Ruegeria pomeroyi DSS-3: one gene and its partner. The protein of the gene in region 2 interacts with the protein of the main gene of each other region in a pairwise test. Links are inferred from orthologs where the notes say so. Each region holds a gene or a part of one and is shown on either strand. Other genes may lie near its edges. The genes, in order: SPO_RS12425 and SPO_RS01745.

What was found.
Region 1: the proteins of SPO_RS01745 (region 2) and SPO_RS12425 interact in binary tests that used the Escherichia coli proteins (3 or more experiments, as listed by UniProt). The link is inferred for Ruegeria pomeroyi DSS-3 from one-to-one orthologs.

What each region holds. Positions count from the first base shown.
Region 1 is NC_003911.12:2,595,044-2,604,328, forward strand. Bases 3,622-6,618 are described here. They hold SPO_RS12425 (ABC-F family ATP-binding cassette domain-containing protein), read left to right. Parts: upstream 3,622-4,193; coding sequence 4,194-6,044; downstream 6,045-6,618. Other genes in these bases: SPO_RS12420 (Bcr/CflA family efflux MFS transporter), read right to left, coding at 3,622-4,086; SPO_RS12430 (GNAT family N-acetyltransferase), read left to right, coding at 6,041-6,523; SPO_RS12435 (MarC family protein), read left to right, coding at 6,520-6,618. Also shown: SPO_RS12400 (ABC transporter substrate-binding protein), read left to right, coding at 1-8; SPO_RS12405 (ABC transporter permease), read left to right, coding at 122-1,153; SPO_RS12410 (quaternary amine ABC transporter ATP-binding protein), read left to right, coding at 1,165-2,226; ndk (nucleoside-diphosphate kinase), read right to left, coding at 2,338-2,760; more of SPO_RS12420, read right to left, coding at 2,887-3,621; more of SPO_RS12435, read left to right, coding at 6,619-7,140; SPO_RS12440 (retropepsin-like aspartic protease family protein), read left to right, coding at 7,180-7,761; SPO_RS12445 (maleate cis-trans isomerase family protein), read left to right, coding at 7,861-8,613; SPO_RS12450 (lysophospholipid acyltransferase family protein), read right to left, coding at 8,623-9,285. UniProt on the Escherichia coli protein: Genetic data indicate it may be involved in ribosome assembly or function.
Region 2 is NC_003911.12:352,083-361,900, forward strand. What follows is about bases 2,865-6,394. They hold SPO_RS01745 (2-oxoglutarate dehydrogenase E1 component), read right to left. Parts: upstream 6,023-6,394; coding sequence 3,065-6,022; downstream 2,865-3,064. Other genes in these bases: odhB (2-oxoglutarate dehydrogenase complex dihydrolipoyllysine-residue succinyltransferase), read right to left, coding at 2,865-3,061; SPO_RS01750 (alpha/beta hydrolase family protein), read right to left, coding at 6,040-6,394. Outside these bases: lpdA (dihydrolipoyl dehydrogenase), read right to left, coding at 1-1,027; SPO_RS01735 (hypothetical protein), read right to left, coding at 1,099-1,368; more of odhB, read right to left, coding at 1,553-2,864; more of SPO_RS01750, read right to left, coding at 6,395-6,702; SPO_RS01755 (DUF805 domain-containing protein), read right to left, coding at 6,798-7,349; sucD (succinate--CoA ligase subunit alpha), read right to left, coding at 7,399-8,283; SPO_RS22730 (hypothetical protein), read right to left, coding at 8,320-8,724; sucC (ADP-forming succinate--CoA ligase subunit beta), read right to left, coding at 8,831-9,818. UniProt on the Escherichia coli protein: E1 component of the 2-oxoglutarate dehydrogenase (OGDH) complex which catalyzes the decarboxylation of 2-oxoglutarate, the first step in the conversion of 2-oxoglutarate to succinyl-CoA and CO(2).

The DNA of each region.
Region 1 (9,285 bases), 2.2 Mb from region 2 along the record:
TCAAGTAAGCGGCACCTGCCGCCGGGCTGCCCCATGTGGCCCGGCGGTTCAGACACCGGCAAACGCGCACCCGACACCATGCGGGATATGTCCGAGACAACCTTGAAAGGGGCTCGTTCTCATGGCCACCTATGATTTTCTGTTCAACAGCCTCGGCTTGCGCGATTGGTGCGATGCCGGCAAGACCGGCGAAGCGACGCTGTCGATGGCCGATCTGCTGGCCAAGGCCGGCGGCAAGACCGAGACAAGCCTGTTCAACCTGCCCTTTCCCTCGCTTGACGAGCTGAACAGGGCCTGCGCCGCCTTTGCCAAATCGCGCGATGTGACCAAGGGGGTCGAAGAGGGGTTTCTGGCGGCAAAGGGCGTATTGCGCTTCGTGCTGGACCCGCTGACCCAACCGCTGAGCTGGATGCTGGAATTCGCGCTCGCCACATTCGAGGCGACACCCTGGTGGATCATGATGCCGCTGCTGGCGCTGGTGGTCTTCTTTGCCTCGCGCTCGATGCGCCTGGTCGGGTTCGTCATGGCCTGCCTGATGTTCCTGGCCTTTGTCGATCACTATGACCACGCCATGCAGACGCTGGCGATCATCTTTGTCTGCGCCTTTCTCTGCGTGCTGTTCGGGGTGCCCATCGGCATCGCCATGTCACGCAACGACCGGCTGCAACGCATGACCATCCCGATCCTGGACATGCTGCAGACCCTGCCCTCGTTCGTCTATCTGATCCCGCTGATCTTTCTCTTTTCGGTGACCGAGCCAAAGCTCTACGGCATCGCCATCATCCTTTACGCCATCGTGCCCGTCATCCGCCTGACCGATCTGGGGATCCGGCTGGTGGACAGGGACGTGATCGAGGCCGCCGACAGTTTCGGCATGACCGACCGGCAGAAGCTGTTTGGCGTGCAGATCCCGCTGGCCCTGCCCAACATCATGGCCGGGGTGAACCAGACCATCATGATGAGCCTTGCCATGGTCGTCATCGCCTCGTTGGTCTCGGCGCCGGGCCTGGGGGTTCTGGTCCTGCGCGGCATCCGCAACCTTGAACTGGGCGTCGGCCTTGTGTCCGGCCTGGGCATCGTGCTGCTGGCGGTGATCCTGGACCGGGTCACCAAGGCCGCGCTCAACCGCGTCAACGCCGCGCAACAGCACTGAGGGACACGGGTATGAGCGACAATATCAAGGTTTCGATCCGCAACCTCTACAAGATCTTCGGGGCCGATCCGAAAGCGGCGCTGAAACATGTGCTGGAGGGCATGTCCAAGGCCGATCTGCTGAAACAGCACCGCCATGTTCTGGGGCTGCGCGACATCAATGTCGACATGCGCGAGGGCGAGATCACCGTGATCATGGGCCTGTCGGGCTCGGGCAAGTCGACGCTGATCCGCCACCTCAACCGCCTGATCGAGCCCACCTCGGGCGAGGTGCGGGTCGATGACAAGGACGTGCTGGCCTATGACGAGGAACAGCTGCGCAACCTGCGCCGCGAGGTCATGTCGATGGTGTTCCAGAAATTCGCCCTGCTGCCGCACAAGACCGTGGCCGAGAACGCGGGCACCACGCTGAAGGTGCGCGGCGTGGCCAAGCGGGATTATCTGGTCGAGGCCGACAAATGGCTGGATCGGGTGGGGCTGCATGGCTATGGCAACCACTATCCGCACCAGCTGTCGGGCGGCATGCAGCAGCGGGTCGGGATCGCGCGCGCGCTGACCTCGAACTCGCCGATCATGCTGATGGACGAGGCGTTCTCGGCGCTCGATCCGCTGATCCGCACCGACATGCAGGACCTGTTGCTGGAGTTGCAGACCGAACTGCACAAGACCATTGTCTTCATCACCCATGACCTGGACGAGGCGCTGAAACTGGCCGACCATCTGGTGATCCTGAAGGATGGCTATGTTGTCCAGCAGGGCGAGCCGCAGCATATCCTGCTCAACCCGAACGATCCCTATATCGAGGACTTCGTCAGCGACATCAACCGCGCCCGGGTGCTGCGGGTGCGCTCGATCATGACACCGCTCGACGGCCAGCCGGTGCCGCCCGATGCACATGGCGAGGTCGATTATGACGATACGCTGGAAAGCATGATTGCCCGCTCGGGCGGCGACACCTCGCACCGCTATGTCGTGATACGGGACAGCGCGCCGGTCGGCACTCTCGACATGACGCATCTGGTCAAGGCGCTGGTGCCCCGCGTGGCAACCGAGGCAAGCGCGCGAAAGGCCTGACGCGCCGGTGGTTCGCCCTCCATCGGGCCTTGCGACGTGGCAGATGAAAAAAACCGCCCCGGATGACGGGGCGGTCTTGATGTCTTTTCTGGGTCGAAAACCCGGTGGCGGTTAGCCGACCAGTTCGATGCCCGAGAAGAAATAGGCGATCTCGACTGCAGCGGTTTCCGGCGCGTCCGAACCGTGGACCGAGTTTTCGCCGACCGACTCGGCAAACTCGGCGCGGATGGTGCCGGGTGCCGCGTCGGCGGGGTTGGTGGCGCCCATCACTTCGCGGTTCTTGGCAATGGCGTTCTCGCCTTCCAGCACCTGCACCACGACCGGGGCCGAGGACATGAATTCGCACAGTTCGTCATAGAACGGGCGCTCGGCATGCACTCCGTAGAAAACGCCGGCCTGTTCCTTGGTCATGTGGATGCGCTTCTGCGCCACGATGCGCAGGCCGGCTTCCTCGAACTTGGCGTTGATCTTGCCGGTCAGGTTGCGGCGGGTTGCATCGGGCTTGATGATCGAGAAGGTACGTTCCAGTGCCATCGGGGCTCTCCTTGAATCTGGCGGCGCGCCTCTCGCGCCGAATGTATCGCGCGCCGCCTAGCACGATGGGGCACGCAAGGAAAGTGCCATGATGGCAAATCCCGGGCCTGAGACCGGATTGCCGGGTCAGGTGTCGGGCAAAGGCTCGCGCAGGTCGACCCAGCGCACATAGAGTACCGCCAGAAGACCCAGGAAACTTGACCCGGACATCAACCCCAATACGGCAAAGGGGGCATTCTCGGCCGATACGACGATCCCCGTAACCGTGGTCAGGACTGCCCCCAATGCAACCGTCAGCGCCCCGGACAACCCTGCGGCGCTGGCGGCCAGCCGGGGCCGGACCGACATCAGGCCCGCCACGGCATTTGCGTTGGTCAGGCCGTTGCCAAAGCCGACCAACACCGCCGACCCGAAGAACACCCAGACCGAACCCGCACCCGTCAGGAACAGGATCAGCCCTATTGCCGGGCCAGTTGACGCAATGATCCGCCCCAGGAGGATCATCGTCGTAAGCCGGGTGCGCGCCGCAATGCGACCGGTGACAAAGTTGCCTACCATGAAACCGCCCGTGATGATGCCGATCCCCAATCCCAACAGGGCCGGACTCAGATCGAACCAGGCGGCCGCCACCAGGGGTGCACCCGTTATGAACGCGTAGAATCCGCCGATCGAAAAGGAAGCGCAAAGCGCGTAGCCCCAGAACCGGCGCGACCGAAAGAGATGCGGATATTGCTGCCATTGCGCCTTGAAGGTTACGGACCGCTCGGTATTGGTCTCGCCAAAATCGACCCAAAGCAGCGCAAGCATCACCGCGCCCAGGATCGAATAGAGCACAAACCCCGCGCGCCAGCCGAACAGCATATCCAACGCGCCCCCCAGCATGGGGCCAAGCATGGGGGCCAGCGCCATCGCCATGGCGACATACCCCAGTTTGCTTGCCGCCTCGTTGGGCGGGTACTGATCGCGGATGGAGGCGCTGGAAGAGATCGGACCGGCCACCACAGCCGCCTGCAACAAACGAAAGCCCAGAAAGACCCAGATCGACCCAGCCAGCACGCAGCCGATCGACGCGACCAGAAAGATCGCCATGGCGATCAGCAGGACGGGCCTGCGGCCGAACCGGTCCGACAGCGGGCCGATGATCAGTTGCAGGATCGCCGAAACGCCGAGGTAACCGGCAATCGCAAGGTTGATCAGCCCATAATCAACCTCGAAATCCTGCCCCATGTGCGCAAGCGACGGCAGAAACATGTTCAACGTCAGCACCGAAAGCGCGGTGAGCAGAACAAGCGTGATCAGATGCGGCGGGTTGGATGCGTGGCGCATGAGCGGGTCCGGCGGTTTGGACGGTAAATCCGCGCTATCACGGTCGCGTGCGCCTGACCATCCCAAGCCGCTGGCGGCCCCCTCACCTGTCTGTTATGAGCGCGCCCATGTTGAGGATCGAAAACATCACTTACGCGGTCGAGGGCCGGCCGCTGTTCGACGGTGCCAGCGCCGTCATTCCCGATGGCCACAAGGTCGGCCTGGTGGGCCGCAACGGCACCGGCAAAACCACGCTGTTCCGGCTGATCCGGGGCGAGCTGGCGCTGGAAACCGGCACCATCGCCCTGCCCCGCCGCGCCCGCATCGGCGGCGTCGCACAAGAGGCGCCCGCCTCGGACGTGTCGCTGATCGACACGGTGCTGGCCGCAGATACCGAGCGCGCCGCGCTGATGGCCGAGGCGGAAACCGCCACCGACCCGATCCGCATTGCCGAAGTGCAGACCCGGCTGGCCGATATCGACGCCTGGAGCGCGCCGGCGCGCGCCGCTTCGATCCTCAAGGGGCTGGGGTTCGACGATGACGAACAGCTCAAACCCTGCTCCGATTTCTCGGGCGGCTGGCGGATGCGGGTGGCGCTGGCGGCGGTGCTGTTTTCCCAGCCCGACCTGCTGCTGCTCGATGAACCGACCAACTATCTCGACCTCGAAGGGGCGCTGTGGCTAGAAAGCTATCTGGCGAAATACCCCCATACGGTGATCATCATCAGCCACGACCGCGGGTTGTTGAACCGCGCCGTGGGCGCGATCCTGCATCTGGAGGACCGCAAGCTGACCCTCTATCAGGGGCCCTATGAACAGTTCGCCCGCCAGCGCGCCGAAAACCTGGCCCAGGCCCAGGCGATGGCCAAGAAGCAGGAGGCGCGCCGCGCGCATCTGCAATCTTATGTCGACCGCTTCCGCTACAAGGCGGACAAGGCCAAACAGGCGCAATCCCGCCTCAAGGCGCTGGCCCGGATGCAGCCGATCAGCAGCCCCCAAGAGGCCGCATTGCGCGCCTTCACCTTTCCCAAACCGGAGGAGATGTCGCCGCCGATCATCCATCTCGAAGGCGGGGTGACAGGATATGGGCAGACCGAGGTCCTGAAACGGCTGAACCTGCGCATCGACCAGGACGACCGGATCGCGCTGTTGGGCAAGAACGGTCAGGGCAAATCCACCCTGTCGAAACTGCTCTCGGACCGGCTGCCGCTGATGGCGGGCCGGATGACCCGCTCGCCCAAGCTCAGGATCGGCTATTTCGCCCAGCATCAGGTCGACGAGCTGTATGTGGACGAAACCCCGCTCGACCACCTGCGCCGTCTGCGCCCGGGCGAGACGCCCGCCAAGTGGCGGGCGCGGCTGGCGGGCTTTGGCCTTGGCGCCGAGCAGGCGGAAACCGCGGTGGGGCGGCTCTCGGGCGGGCAAAAGGCGCGCCTCAGCCTGCTGATCGCCACCCTTGACGCGCCCCATATGCTGATCCTCGACGAGCCGACCAACCACCTTGATATCGAAAGCCGCGAAGCGCTGGTCGAGGCGCTGACCGATTATACCGGCGCGGTGATCCTGGTCAGCCACGACATGCACCTGCTGACCCTTGTCGCCGACCGGCTGTGGCTGGTTTCGGACGGGTCGGTAAAACCCTTCGAGGGCGATCTTGAGGCCTATCGCGACTTCCTTCTGGCGCGCGACAAGCCGGAATCCCCCAAACCGGCAGAGGCCAAGCCCAAACGCGCCAGCCGCGACACGGTGCTGGCGCTGCGGGCCGAGCTGCGCAAATGCGAGGAGCGGGTCGAGAAGCTGAGCGAGATGCACGACAAACTGGCCGCCAAACTGGCCGATCCCGCGCTTTATGCCGATGACAAGGTCTCTGATCTTGAGGTCTGGAACCGCAAATATGCGGAACTGAAGGACGCGATGGAGCGGGCCGAGACCCTGTGGATGGAGGCGCAGGAGAAGCTCGACGCGGTGCAGGCGACATGATCGTCCGTCAGGCAGGCCCGGCCGATGCAGCCGCAATGAGCGCGGTGTTGCACCCCATCCTGACCGGCTGGAACAGCGCGCGCAGCGGTGATGCGGAGACGGTCCTGACCCGCTACATCGACGATCCCGACCGGCTGAGCTGTGCCGTGGCCTGCGAGGGTGAACGCATCCTCGGTTTTCAGTCGCTGAAACTCGCACGCGCCGGGAATGTTTACGACTTGCCCGCCGGCTGGGGCATCATCGGCACCTACGTCGCGGGTGATGCCGGCCGCCGGGGCATCGGGCGGGCGCTGTTTACCGAAACACTGGCCGCAGCGCGGCGCGCCGGGCTGGCCCATATCGACGCCACCATCGGCGCGGACAACGCGCAGGGCCTTCCCTATTACTCCGCTCTGGGCTTTCAGACCTGGCGCGAACTTGACGGCGCCGTTGGCAAGCGGTTCGACCTGAGCGCAACCGAGCAGACGGAGGGGACATGATCGACACCGCCTTTCTGATCACCGCATTCACCACGCTTTTCGTGGTGATCGACCCGCCGGGCCAGACGCCGATCTTCATGGCGCTGACCCAGGGTATGGACAGCCGCACCAAACGCGCCATCGCGCTGCGCGCCTGCCTGACGGCGGCGGGGATCCTGGCGATGTTCGCGGCCTTTGGCGAGGCGGTGCTGGGTTTTGTCGGCATCTCGATGCCCGCCTTTCGGGTCGCGGGCGGCGTGCTCTTGTTCCTCACCGCGCTCGACATGCTGTTCGAGCGGCGCACCAAGCGGCGCGAGGACCGGGCCGAGGCCGAGGAACACGCCGACCCCTCGGTGTTTCCGCTGGGCATACCGTTGATCGCCGGTCCCGGCTCGATCGCCACCATGATCCTGCTGGCAGGCCAGCATCCGGGCGCCGAGGGGCTGGCCACGGTGATTGCGGTCATGCTGGCGGTGCTGGCGGTGGTGCTGTTCCTCTACCTGATCTCGGGTCTGTTGGGGCGGCTTCTGGGCAAGACCGGGCTGAACGTGGTGACCCGCCTCTTGGGCATGCTGCTGGCGGCGCTGGCGGTGCAGTTCATCCTCGACGGGCTCAGGGCCTTTGGCTTTGCCAGCTGACACCCCATATCGGTAAGGACCCGACAGGAAAGGCCGCCCATGGACGCAGACAACACCGCCCACCTGATCTATCTGTCGCTGCTTGGCGCGGCGCTTGTGTTCTGGTTCATCAGCCACAACCGCGCCAGCCTGGGCAAAACGCTGCAAATGGCGCTGGCCTGGGTGTTCATCTTCGTGGGCGTGATTGCGGTGGTGGGCCTGTGGGGCGATATTCGCAGCACCGTCGCCGGCACGCCGCGCATCTCGGTCAGCGAAAACCGGGTCGAAATCCCGCGCAGCCCGGATGGCCATTACTATGCCACCCTCATTATCGAGGACAAACCGCTGCGTTTTCTGGTCGATACCGGCGCCAGTCAGGTGGTGCTGAGCCATGCGGATGCCGAACGGTTGGGCATCGACACATCCGCGCTCAACTACTTCGGGCGCGCCTATACCGCCAATGGCGAGGTGCGCACCGCGCCGGTGAAACTGGGCCGGGTGCAGCTGGGCGGGTTCACCGACCAGGGCGTCACCGCCTGGGTGAACGAGGGCGAGATGAGTGAATCGCTTCTCGGCATGGACTACTTGCAACGCTTCCGCAGTATCGAGATCGCGGGCGGAACATTGGTGCTGGCGCGCTGAACGGTCGCGGGCAGGCGCTTGCGTGACGCATCCGGCGCTGCCCGGACGCGCCATTCATGTGCATTCTGACGCCACCCTGCCCTGACCGGAGCCACCCGTATGAGCCATTTTCCCTATGACCTCACCGCGCCCATCGGCTGCGCCGCCACCCTTGGGCTGATCGTTTTGCAGGCCGACGAGACGGTAGAGCAGGATTTCCAGCGCCTCTTCGCGGCCCCCGATCAGGCGCTTTATGTCACCCGCATCCCCTCGGGCGCGGATGTGACGCCCGAGACCCTGCGCCAGATGGAACGCGACCTGCCGCACTCGGCCAGCCTGCTGCCGCCCTCGGTGGCCTTCTCGACGGTGGGCTATGCCTGCACCTCGGGCGCGACCATGATCGGGCCGGACCGGGTGGCGGAGCTGATCCGGGGCGCCTGCGACACACAGGCCAGCACCGATCCGCTGACGGCGGCGCGCGCCGCCCTGCGCGCGTTGGGCATCACCCGGCTGGGCATCGTGTCACCCTATGTGGCCTCGGTCGCCGAACCGGTGCGCCAGGCGCTGGGTGCCGCAGGGGTCGAGACACCCGAAACGCTCAGCTTCGGCGAGGCGAGCGAGGCGCGGGTGGCGCGGATCGACCCGGCCTCGATCCGGGCAGCGGCGCTGGAGCTGGGCCGGCGCGGCGGTCTGGACGGGCTGTTCCTGAGCTGCACCAACCTGCGCACGCTGGATGTGATCGACGAGATCGAAACCGAACTGGGCCTGCCTGTGGTCAGTTCAAACCTGGCGCTAGCCTGGCATATGGCCTCGCAGGCCGGGCTGACCCTGCCCGACGCGCCGGGGCGGCTGATGCGGCAGCTGGCGGGCTGAGGCCCCGCGTCAGTCCCGATCAAAGGCCGCTAGCATCGCCGCGCGCAGCCGTGCCACATCCGCATCGACGGGCGCGGCGGGGTCGCAAACGAAGGGGGCCAGCACCTCGACCCGGATTGCCCCGCCTTGCGGCAGAACCCGACCCCGTGGCAGCAACCGATCCGAGTCGTGGATGACGATGGGCCGAATGGTGCGGCCGCTGGCGCGCGCCGCCAGCACTGCGCCCGCCTTGAACGGGCCCAGCGTCTCGCCGCCGGTGCGGGTGCCCTCGGGGAACAGTACCACCGAGCGGCGCGCCGGCATCTCGCGCACCGCCGCGCTCAGCGTCTCCATCGCCAGACTGCCGTTCTTGCGGTCGATCTCGACCAGCCCGGCACCGGTGAAACCCGTGCGCAGCAGCGGATGGCGGCACAGCTCTTTCTTGGCGGCAAAGGTGAACCATTTCGCGTCCGGCACCGCATCCATCAGCGCAAACCCGTCCAGATGGCTGCGGTGGTTGATCACGATGATGCTGTCGCGATCCTGCGCCAGCGCGGCGCGCTCGGCCTCGGTGATCTCGACCCGGATGCCCAGCAGCCACAACAGCCGCGAACAGGCGCGCTTGACCAGCCGCCAGTACCAGCCGCGAAACCCGCGCCGCCGCGCACAAAGCAGCGGCACAAAGGCGATGAC
Region 2 (9,818 bases):
TGACGCCATAGTTGACATGACCATGCTTGCCCGCGACCTGTTCGGCGGCGGCCATCCCCTCGTCCTCGGCCTTGTGGGCGAGCATCGGGCCTTCGATCACGTCGCCGATGGCGTAGATGCCGGGCACGTTGGTCTGCCAGTCCTTGCCCACCTTGATCTGGCCGCGCTGGGTCATCTCGATCCCCAGCTTGTCGAGGCCCAGACCCGCAGTATAGGGTTTGCGCCCGGTGGCAACCAGCACGGTATCTGCCTCGATCTCGTGCTCGGTGTCCTTTTTCAGCAGCTTGTAGGTGACCTTGGCCTTGCCCCTGGCGATTTCGGTCTTTTGCACCGCGGCACCCATGACGAAGGTCAGGCCCTGCTTTTTCAGGATGCGCTGGAAGGTCTTTTGCACTTCGCCGTCCATGCCGGGGGTGATCACGTCGAGGAACTCGACCACCGTCACCTCGGCACCCAGGCGGGCATAGACCGAGCCCAGTTCCAGCCCGATGACACCGGCGCCGATCACCACCAGGGATTTCGGGATCTTGCCCAGTTCCAGCGCGCCGGTCGAGGTCACGACGGTCTTCTCGTCCACCTCGACACCCGGCAACGAGGCCGGTTCGGAGCCGGAGGCGATGATGATGTTCTTCGCCTCGTGGGTGTCGTCGCCCACCTGCACCTTGCCCGCGGCAGGGATCGAGGCCCAGCCCTTGATCCAGTCGATCTTGTTCTTCTTGAACAGGAATTCGATGCCCTTGGTATTGCCCTCGATCACCTCGTCCTTGTAGGCGAGCATCTGCTTCCAGTCGACCGAAGGGCTTTTGCCCTTGAGTCCCATCTTGGCAAAGTTGTGTTGCGCCTCGTGCAGCGAATGCGAGGCGTGCAGCAGCGCCTTGGACGGGATGCAGCCCACGTTCAGGCAGGTGCCGCCCAGGGTTTCGCGGCCCTCGACCACGGCGGTTTTCAAACCCAGCTGGGCGCAGCGGATGGCGCAGACATAGCCGCCGGGGCCTGCGCCGATGATGATGACGTCATAGGTTGCCATTTTATCTCTCCTTCGTGTGCGCCGGACGGGCTGTTGCGGCCCGGTGCCTGAATTATCGTGTTGCCGCCGGATCAGACCGGTGTCAGCAGCTTCACCGTGATATGGGCGATGCCGCCGCGTTCGTGATGCATGGCCAGTTCCTCGCTGTCGAAAAAGGCCTGGGCAGAGGCGAGGTTGGTGATCTCGAAAAGCGCCACCGCATGATCGGCGCGATCCGGGTCGCGCCAGATATGCAGGTCGCGGATGCCCGCCGCCTTGCGCATCGCGCGATCCTCGCGGAACACCTTGAGCCAGGCGTCGAAATCGGCCACATCGGCCTGCCAGAGGGCATGGGTTGCCATGGGTCAGTGTCCTTTTGATCCGGCATGTAAGGCAAGGTGCCGCCCGTGCGTGGTCCGGCGCGCGTCAAATCTGGTTGGCAATCCGACAATCATCTGACTCGTACTACCCGTTCTTGCTGGCCCCGCCCGATATTGGGTGGTTGCGGCCCCGCATCCCGACGGATGCGAGGCCAGTTGCCTTGGTTTACAGATCCATCAGCAGGCGGCGGGGATCTTCCAGCGCCTCTTTCACGCGCACGAGGAAGGTCACCGCGCCCTTGCCGTCGACGATGCGGTGATCGTAGGACAGCGCCAGGTACATCATCGGGCGGATCTTGATCTCGCCGTTGATGACCATCGGGCGGTCCTGGATCTTGTGCATGCCGAGGATGCCCGACTGCGGGGGGTTCAGGATCGGAGAGGACATGAGCGAGCCATAGACGCCGCCGTTCGAGATCGTGAAGGTGCCGCCCTGCATTTCCGCCATGGACAGCTTGCCGTCACGGGCGCGCTTGCCCTTTTCGGCGATCGCCTTTTCGATCTCGGCAAAGGACATCTGGTCGGCGTCGCGGATCACCGGCACCACCAGGCCCTGCGGCGTACCCGCGGCGACGCCCATATGCACGTAGTTCTTGTAGACGATGTCCTGGCCGTCGATCTCGGCGTTGACCTCGGGCACCTCCTTCAGCGCGTGGCAGCAGGCCTTGGTGAAGAAGGACATGAAGCCCATGCGCACGCCGTGCTTCTTCTCGAACGCGTCCTTGTAGGTGTTGCGCAGCGCCATCACCTCGGTCATGTCGACCTCGTTATAGGTGGTCAGGATCGCGGCGGTGTTCTGGGCATCCTTCAGGCGGCGGGCGATGGTCTGGCGCAGGCGGGTCATGCGGACGCGCTCTTCGCGCGCGGCATCCTCCGCAAGGGCGGGCGCGCGGGGGGCGGCGGCAGGGGCCGGAGCGGCAGCGGCAGGGGCCGGCGCGGCTGCTGCGGCGGCCACGGCGGCAGTGACATCCTCTTTCATGATGCGACCATCGCGCCCGGTTCCGGTGACCTGCGCGGGGGTGATCCCGGCCTCGGCCATCGCCTTTTCCGCCGAGGGCGCGTTGGCGATGTCCTTGCCCGTGGCGACCGCGGGGGTGACCGCGGCGGCGGGGGCGGCCGGAGCAGGGCTGGCGCCCGAGGCGCTGCCCGAGATCACCGCCAGCTTGGCAGATGCGTTCACGGTGGCGCCTTCGGCGGCGACGATTTCGGTCAATACGCCCGACGCGGGTGCGGGCACTTCGACCGAGACCTTGTCGGTCTCCAGCTCGCACAGCATCTCGTCCTGCGCGACACTGTCGCCGACCTTCTTGAACCAGGTCGAGACGGTGGCCTCGGTCACCGATTCACCCAAGGTCGGCACCATGACATCGACCGAACCGCCCGAGCTGGCGGCGGGTGCGGCTGCGGCAGGTGCGGCGGGGGCCGCAGCGGCCCCTTCACCGGCGGTAATGGTGGCCAGCAGCGCGTTGACGCCAACCGTTTCGCCTTCCTTGGCGACAATATCACCCATCACACCGGCGGCAGGGGCGGGGACCTCGACGGTCACCTTGTCGGTTTCCAGCTCACAGAGCATCTCGTCGACGGCCACGGCGTCGCCGGGTTTCTTGAACCAGGTGGCCACGGTGGCCTCGGTCACGGATTCGCCAAGCGTGGGGACACGAACTTCGATCGTCATCGCTTATTTTCCTTCGATGCTCAGCGCTTCGTTCACGAGCGCCTCTTGTTGGGCTTTGTGTTGGCTGGCCAGACCGGTCGCGGGCGAGGCCGAAGTGGCACGGCCGACATAGGTCGGGCGGGTGTGCTTGGCGCCGATGCGGGTCAGCACCCATTCGATATTGGGCTCGATGAAGCTCCACGCGCCCTGGTTCTTGGGTTCTTCCTGGCACCAGACCATTTCGGCCCCCTTGAACCGCTCCAGCTCGTTGATGAGCGAATGGGCCGGGAAGGGGTAGTACTGCTCGATCCTGAGCAGATAGACATCGTCGATGCCGCGCGCGTCGCGCTCTTCGAGAAGGTCGAAATAGACCTTGCCCGAGCACAGAACGACCCGCTTGATCTTGTCATCGGCGACCAGTTTTGTGTCCGAGTTGCCGTATTGCGCATCGTCCCACAGCACCCGGTGGAAGGACGATCCGGTGGTGAATTCCTCGGTGCGCGAAACCGCCAGCTTGTGACGCAACAGCGATTTCGGGGTGACCAGGATCAGCGGCTTGCGGAAGGTGCGGTGCAGCTGACGGCGCAGGATGTGGAAATAGTTGGCCGGCGTGGTGCAGTTGGCCACGATCCAGTTGTCCTGACCGCACATTTGCAGGAACCGTTCCAGACGGGCCGAGCTGTGCTCGGGGCCCTGACCCTCGAACCCGTGCGGCAGCAGGCAGACAAGGCCCGACATCCGCAGCCACTTGCTTTCGCCCGAGCTGATGAACTGGTCGAACATGATCTGGGCGCCGTTGGCGAAATCGCCGAACTGGGCCTCCCACAGGGTCAGCGCGTTGGGTTCGGCCAGCGAATAGCCGTACTCGAACCCCAGCACCGCGTATTCGCTGAGCATCGAGTCGATGACTTCGTACTGCGCCTGGCCCTTGCGGATGTTGTTGAGCGGATAGTACCGCTCCTCGCTGTCCTGGCTGATCAGGCCGGAATGGCGCTGGCTGAAGGTGCCGCGCGTTGCGTCCTGGCCGGCCAGTCGGACCGGATAGCCCTCGGTCAGAAGCGAGCCATAGGCCAGCGCCTCACCCGTGGCCCAGTCGATCCCTGTGCCGCTGTCAAACATCGCCTTCTTGGTTTCCAGCAGGCGTTCGACGGTGCGATGCAGCGAGAACCCTTCGGGTGCCCGGGTCAGGGCATTGCCGACCGCGGCCAGGGTTTCGGGCGTGATCGCGGTTTCGCCGCGAACATATTCCTCTTTGTTCTTGTCCAGATGCGACCAGCGGCCATCCAGCCAGTCGGCCTTGTTGGGCTTGTAGTCCTTGCCAGCCTCGAACTCTTCGTTCAGATGCGCCTGGAAGGCGGCCTTCATGTCCTCGATCTCGCCCTCGGGGATCAGCCCGTCGCGGACCAGACGCTCGGTATAAAGCGCCAGCGTGGTCTTATGGCTCTTGATCTTCTTGTACATGATCGGGTTGGTGAACATGGGCTCGTCGCCCTCGTTATGGCCAAACCGGCGATAGCAGAAGATGTCGAGCACCACGTCCTTGCGGAATTTCTGGCGGAACTCGGTGGCCACCTTGGCGGCGTGCACCACCGCCTCGGGGTCGTCGCCGTTGACGTGAAAGATCGGCGCCTCGACCATCAGGGCAATATCGGTCGGGTAGGGGCTGGAGCGGCTGAAATGCGGCGCGGTGGTAAAGCCGATCTGGTTGTTCACCACGATATGCATGGTGCCGCCGGTACGGTGGCCGCGGATACCCGAAAGCTGGAAGCATTCGGCCACCACGCCCTGACCGGCAAAGGCGGCATCGCCATGCAGCAGCACCGGCATGACCGAGGTGCGGTCCTTGTCGCCGAACTGGTCCTGCTTGGCGCGGGCCTTGCCCAGAACCACCGGGTTCACCGCCTCGAGGTGCGAGGGGTTGGCGGTGAGGCTGAGGTGAACGGTATTGCCGTCGAACTCGCGATCCGAAGAGGCGCCGAGGTGGTATTTCACGTCGCCCGATCCATCGACATCCTCGGGCTTGAAGCTGCCGCCCTGGAATTCGTTGAAGATGGCGCGATAGGGCTTGCCCATCACGTTGGCCAGGATGTTCAGGCGGCCACGGTGCGGCATGCCGATGACGATTTCGCGGACCCCCAGCGCGCCGCCGCGCTTGATGATCTGTTCCATCGCGGGGATCAGTGCCTCGCCGCCGTCAAGGCCAAAGCGCTTGGTGCCCATGTATTTGACATGCAGGAACTTTTCGAAACCCTCGGCCTCGACCATCTTGTTCAGGATCGCCTTGCGCCCTTCGCGGGTGAACGAGATTTCCTTGCCATAGCCTTCGATCCGCTCTTTCAGCCAGGCGGCCTCTTCAGGGTTCGAGATATGCATGTATTGCAGCGCGAAGGTGCCGCAATAGGTGCGTTTCACGATGTCGAGGATCTGGCGCATCGAGGCATGGGTCAGCCCCAGCACGTTGTCGATGAAGATCGGCCGGTCCATGTCGGAATCGGCAAAGCCGTAGGTCTTGGGGTCCAGCTCGGGATGCAGCGTGTTGGCGCGCATGCCCAACGGGTCGAGATCGGCCACCAGATGGCCCCGGATACGATAGGCCCGGATGATCATCAGCGCCCGGATCGAATCCAGCACCGCGCGCTTGATCTGGTCATCGCTGACCGGAACTCCGGCCTTGGCGGCCTGTTCCTTGATCTTGCCACCAGCGGCCTTGGCGTCGATCTCGGCCCATTGCCCGGTCAGCGCGCCGGTCAGGTCGTCGGCGGGCATCGGCGGCCAGTCGGCGCGCGCCCAGCTGGGGCCATTGGCCTCTTTCTTCACATCCGTTTCGGCATCGCCCATGGCACGGAAGAACTCGGCCCATGCGGCATCAACCGCGCCGGGATCGTTGGCGTATCGGGCATAGAGCTGTTCGAGGTATTCCGCATTGTGCCCCTGCATGAAGGACGAGGCATGAAACTGGGAGTTGGGCGATTGTTCGGTCATTGGTTCACCTGACTTTCCTAGCTCTGGATTTCGCGCGTCGCGATGGCCAGAACGGGTTCTTTGAGCGATCTGAAACTGTGGCCTGCATTCGGTATGGCGGTGAATGTGGCGTTCAGGCCGCGCGCCTGGGCCTTTGCCACATAGTCCCGGGCAAGGCCCGGTTGGGTGTTTGAATCCTGCTGGCCTGTCACCGCGATGATCTTGGTCTGTCGTGGTATCTGGTCGAGGTAGCGAATTGGTGACTGGCTCTTGGGCCAGGGCGTACCGCGCGACGCGCGCCAGCGCGGAATGTCGAATGGGCCGGATACCATCACTGCTATGTCGATAAGGCCCGGCACCGTTCCCAGCAATGTGCCGGTCTGTGCTGCGCCGCCGGAATGAGCCACCACCACGAGCCTGTTATGCGGATACGCCTGGCTGGCAGCCGAGATGCCCTGTGCGAGCAGATTGTTGTTCTGCTTGGTATAGTGATCGCGGCTACCGCTGTTGGAGCCCTTGCTTCGGCGCCCCGCAATGGAATAGCCCGGCCGCGCCATCTGGATGACGGTTGACTGAGGATTGCGCCGGGCCAGGTCGGCGGCAAAGGATGTGATGTAATCCGGGCCGGAATCCCCGTGCAGAACGATGACCAGCGCCTTGGCTCCGGTGCCGTGCACCTGGCCTGAGATCGGTCCGAACATTTCGGCCAGCGACGGAGTTGCAATGCACAGGAACAGCCCGGCAAGCGCGAGTGTCAGATGCTGGCGGATCCTGGCCAGATATGCCCTGGTCGCAGTCATGACGCCACCGCCCGCACCGGATTGGGACCGTATTGATTGGTGCCTGGCTGGCTGGGCCGGGTCAGCCACCACAGAACCAGCAGCGGCGAGATGAACAGAACGGCGAGCGTCGGGATCAGCAAGAGCAGCGTGGCGCGGGTGAAGAGAAGGTCGAGCGAACCGCCGGCGGCAAAGCTGGAGGCGATGCCGACGCCGAAGACCAGCACCAGCACGGCGCACAGCATCAGCAGGAACGGCAGGATGGCGTAAATCCCGCTGCGCCCGGTGTCGTGCATCCGGCGAAAGGCCACCGCCAGATGCGGCAGGAACACCGCAAGCGAGAAGATCGGGGCGATGGGGCCGGTGTTTTCGATACGGGCGCTGGTGCTGGTATCCGAGGTCTCGACCGTGGTGGTCACGGCGTCGAACAACAGCGCATCCAGCATGGTCGCCGCGATACTGCCCAGCAGGAGGAACAGGAAAAAATACCAGTACTCCGGGCGAGAGGCCCGCCCGGAGAAGGTGATGTACTTCGCGAAACACGTTCCTATGGATTGACCGAACGTCATGTGTCCTCACGATTTGCCTGCGACCCCGCGACGGGCCGGGGGCAGCGGTTTACTTGCCGATCGCTTCCAGCACGGCCTCGCCCAGGGTTGCCGGGCTGTCGGCCACGACGATGCCAGCCGAACGCATGGCTTCGATCTTGTCCTCGGCGCCGCCCTTGCCGCCGGCGACGATGGCGCCCGCGTGGCCCATGCGGCGGCCCGGAGGGGCGGTGCGGCCCGCGATGAAACCGGCGACCGGCTTCTTGCGGCCTTTCTTGGCCTCATCCTTCAGGAACTGGGCGGCTTCTTCCTCGGCGCTGCCGCCGATTTCACCGATCATGATGATGCTTTCGGTTTCATCGTCGGCCAGGAACCATTCCAGCACGTCGATATGCTCGGTCCCCTTGATCGGGTCGCCGCCGATGCCCACGGCGGTGGACTGGCCCAGACCGATATCCGAGGTCTGTTTCACCGCCTCATAGGTCAGCGTGCCCGAGCGGGACACAACGCCAACGCTGCCGCGCTTGTGGATATGGCCGGGCATGATGCCGATCTTGCAGGCATCGGGCGTGATCACGCCGGGGCAGTTGGGACCGATCAGGCGCGAGGACGAGCCTTCGAGCGCGCGCTTGACCTTCATCATGTCCAGAACCGGGATGCCTTCGGTGATGCAGACGATCACCTCCATCTGGGCGTCGATCGCCTCAAGGATCGAGTCGGCGGCGAAGGGCGGCGGCACATAGATCACGGTGGCATTGGCTTCGGTCACATGCTTGGCTTCGTGGACCGAGTTGAACACGGGCAGGCCCAGATGCTCCATCCCGCCTTTGCCGGGAGTCACACCGCCGACCATCTTGGTGCCATAGGCGATGGCCTGTTCAGAGTGGAATGTGCCCTGCGAGCCGGTAAAGCCCTGACAGATCACTTTGGTGTTTTCGTCGATGAGGACTGCCATTTGAGGAGTCTCCTTTATGTAATTTCCAGCTTAGCGTTACTGAGAGGACGCCAACCGTTGCGTTCTGACCATCATCCCTTTGTTGAAAGAAACGATCGCGATTGTGCCGGTGTTCCCAAGAAACCATGACGTGTTCCCTGGAACTCTTTTTGCTCTGAACGATGGTTTGGAAATCTGCTGTGAAAGCAATGCAGCGGATGTTTGGAAGTTTCCACCGTTCGGAATTACCTGACATTGGCCCAATTCAGTTGTCTTGCCGACACCGGCTCTGAGTGAAACCTGTGCAGTCGCATAAGGGGATTGAAAGTCGTAGCCGCCGTTACGATTTTCTTTTTTACCAAAGCCAAGGGCCTCGAAAGCTTGGGGGGCAGAGTTCGGCGAAGCTGCTGTCTTTACGCAGGCTTCTATGAACGCATTTACTGCGTCTTCGTAAGAAACCACTTGCGTTTGGGAGCGTGTGCTCCCGCCACCAGAAGTGGAAAGGGAGGTGTCCGTGCAGCCCACGAGAAACGCGCTGGCTATGATTCCTAGTATAGCTCTTTGCATCTTAACCCTTTACCGCTTTCACGATCTTCTCGGCTCCGTCGGACAGGTTGTCGGCGGCGATGACGTTCAGGCCGGAGGTGTTGATGATCTCCTTGCCCTTTTCGACATTGGTGCCTTCGAGTCGGACGACCAGCGGAACCTGAAGGCCCACTTCCTTGACCGCGGCGACCACGCCCTCGGCGATCACGTCACAGCGCATGATGCCACCGAAGATGTTGACCAGGATGCCTTTGACGTTCGGGTCCGAGGTGATGATCTTGAACGCCTCGGTCACCTTCTCCTTGGTAGCGCCGCCGCCGACGTCGAGGAAGTTGGCAGGCTCGGCGCCATAGAGCTTGATGATGTCCATGGTGGCCATCGCCAGACCGGCGCCGTTCACCATGCAACCGATCTCGCCATCCAGCGCGATGTAGTTCAGGTCGTATTTGGAGGCTTCCAGTTCCTTGGGATCCTCTTCGGTGGTGTCGCGCAGTTCGGCGATGTCCGAGTGGCGATAGATCGCGTTGCCGTCAAAGCCGACTTTGGCGTCCAGCACCTTGAGGCTGCCGCCCTCGGCCACGATCAGCGGGTTGATCTCCAGCATCTCCATGTCCTTCTCGACGAAGGCCTTGTAGAGGAGACCCATCAGCGCGACGCATTGTTTCACCTGCGGCCCTTCGAGGCCGAGCGAAAACGCGATGCGGCGGCCATGATAGGGCTGGTAGCCGGTCACCGGATCGACGCTGAAGGACAGGATCTTCTCGGGCGTGCTGGCGGCGACCTCTTCGATGTCCATGCCGCCTTCGGTCGAGCAGACAAACGAGATGCGGCTGGTCTGACGGTCGACCAGCAGGGCCAGGTACAGTTCCCGTTCGATGCCGGAGCCGGCCTCGATATAGATGCGGTTGACCTGCTTGCCCACCGGGCCGGTCTGATGGGTGACCAGGGTACGGCCCAGCATCTTCTTGGCTTCTTCGGCGGCCTCTTCGACCGATTTGGTCAGACGGACG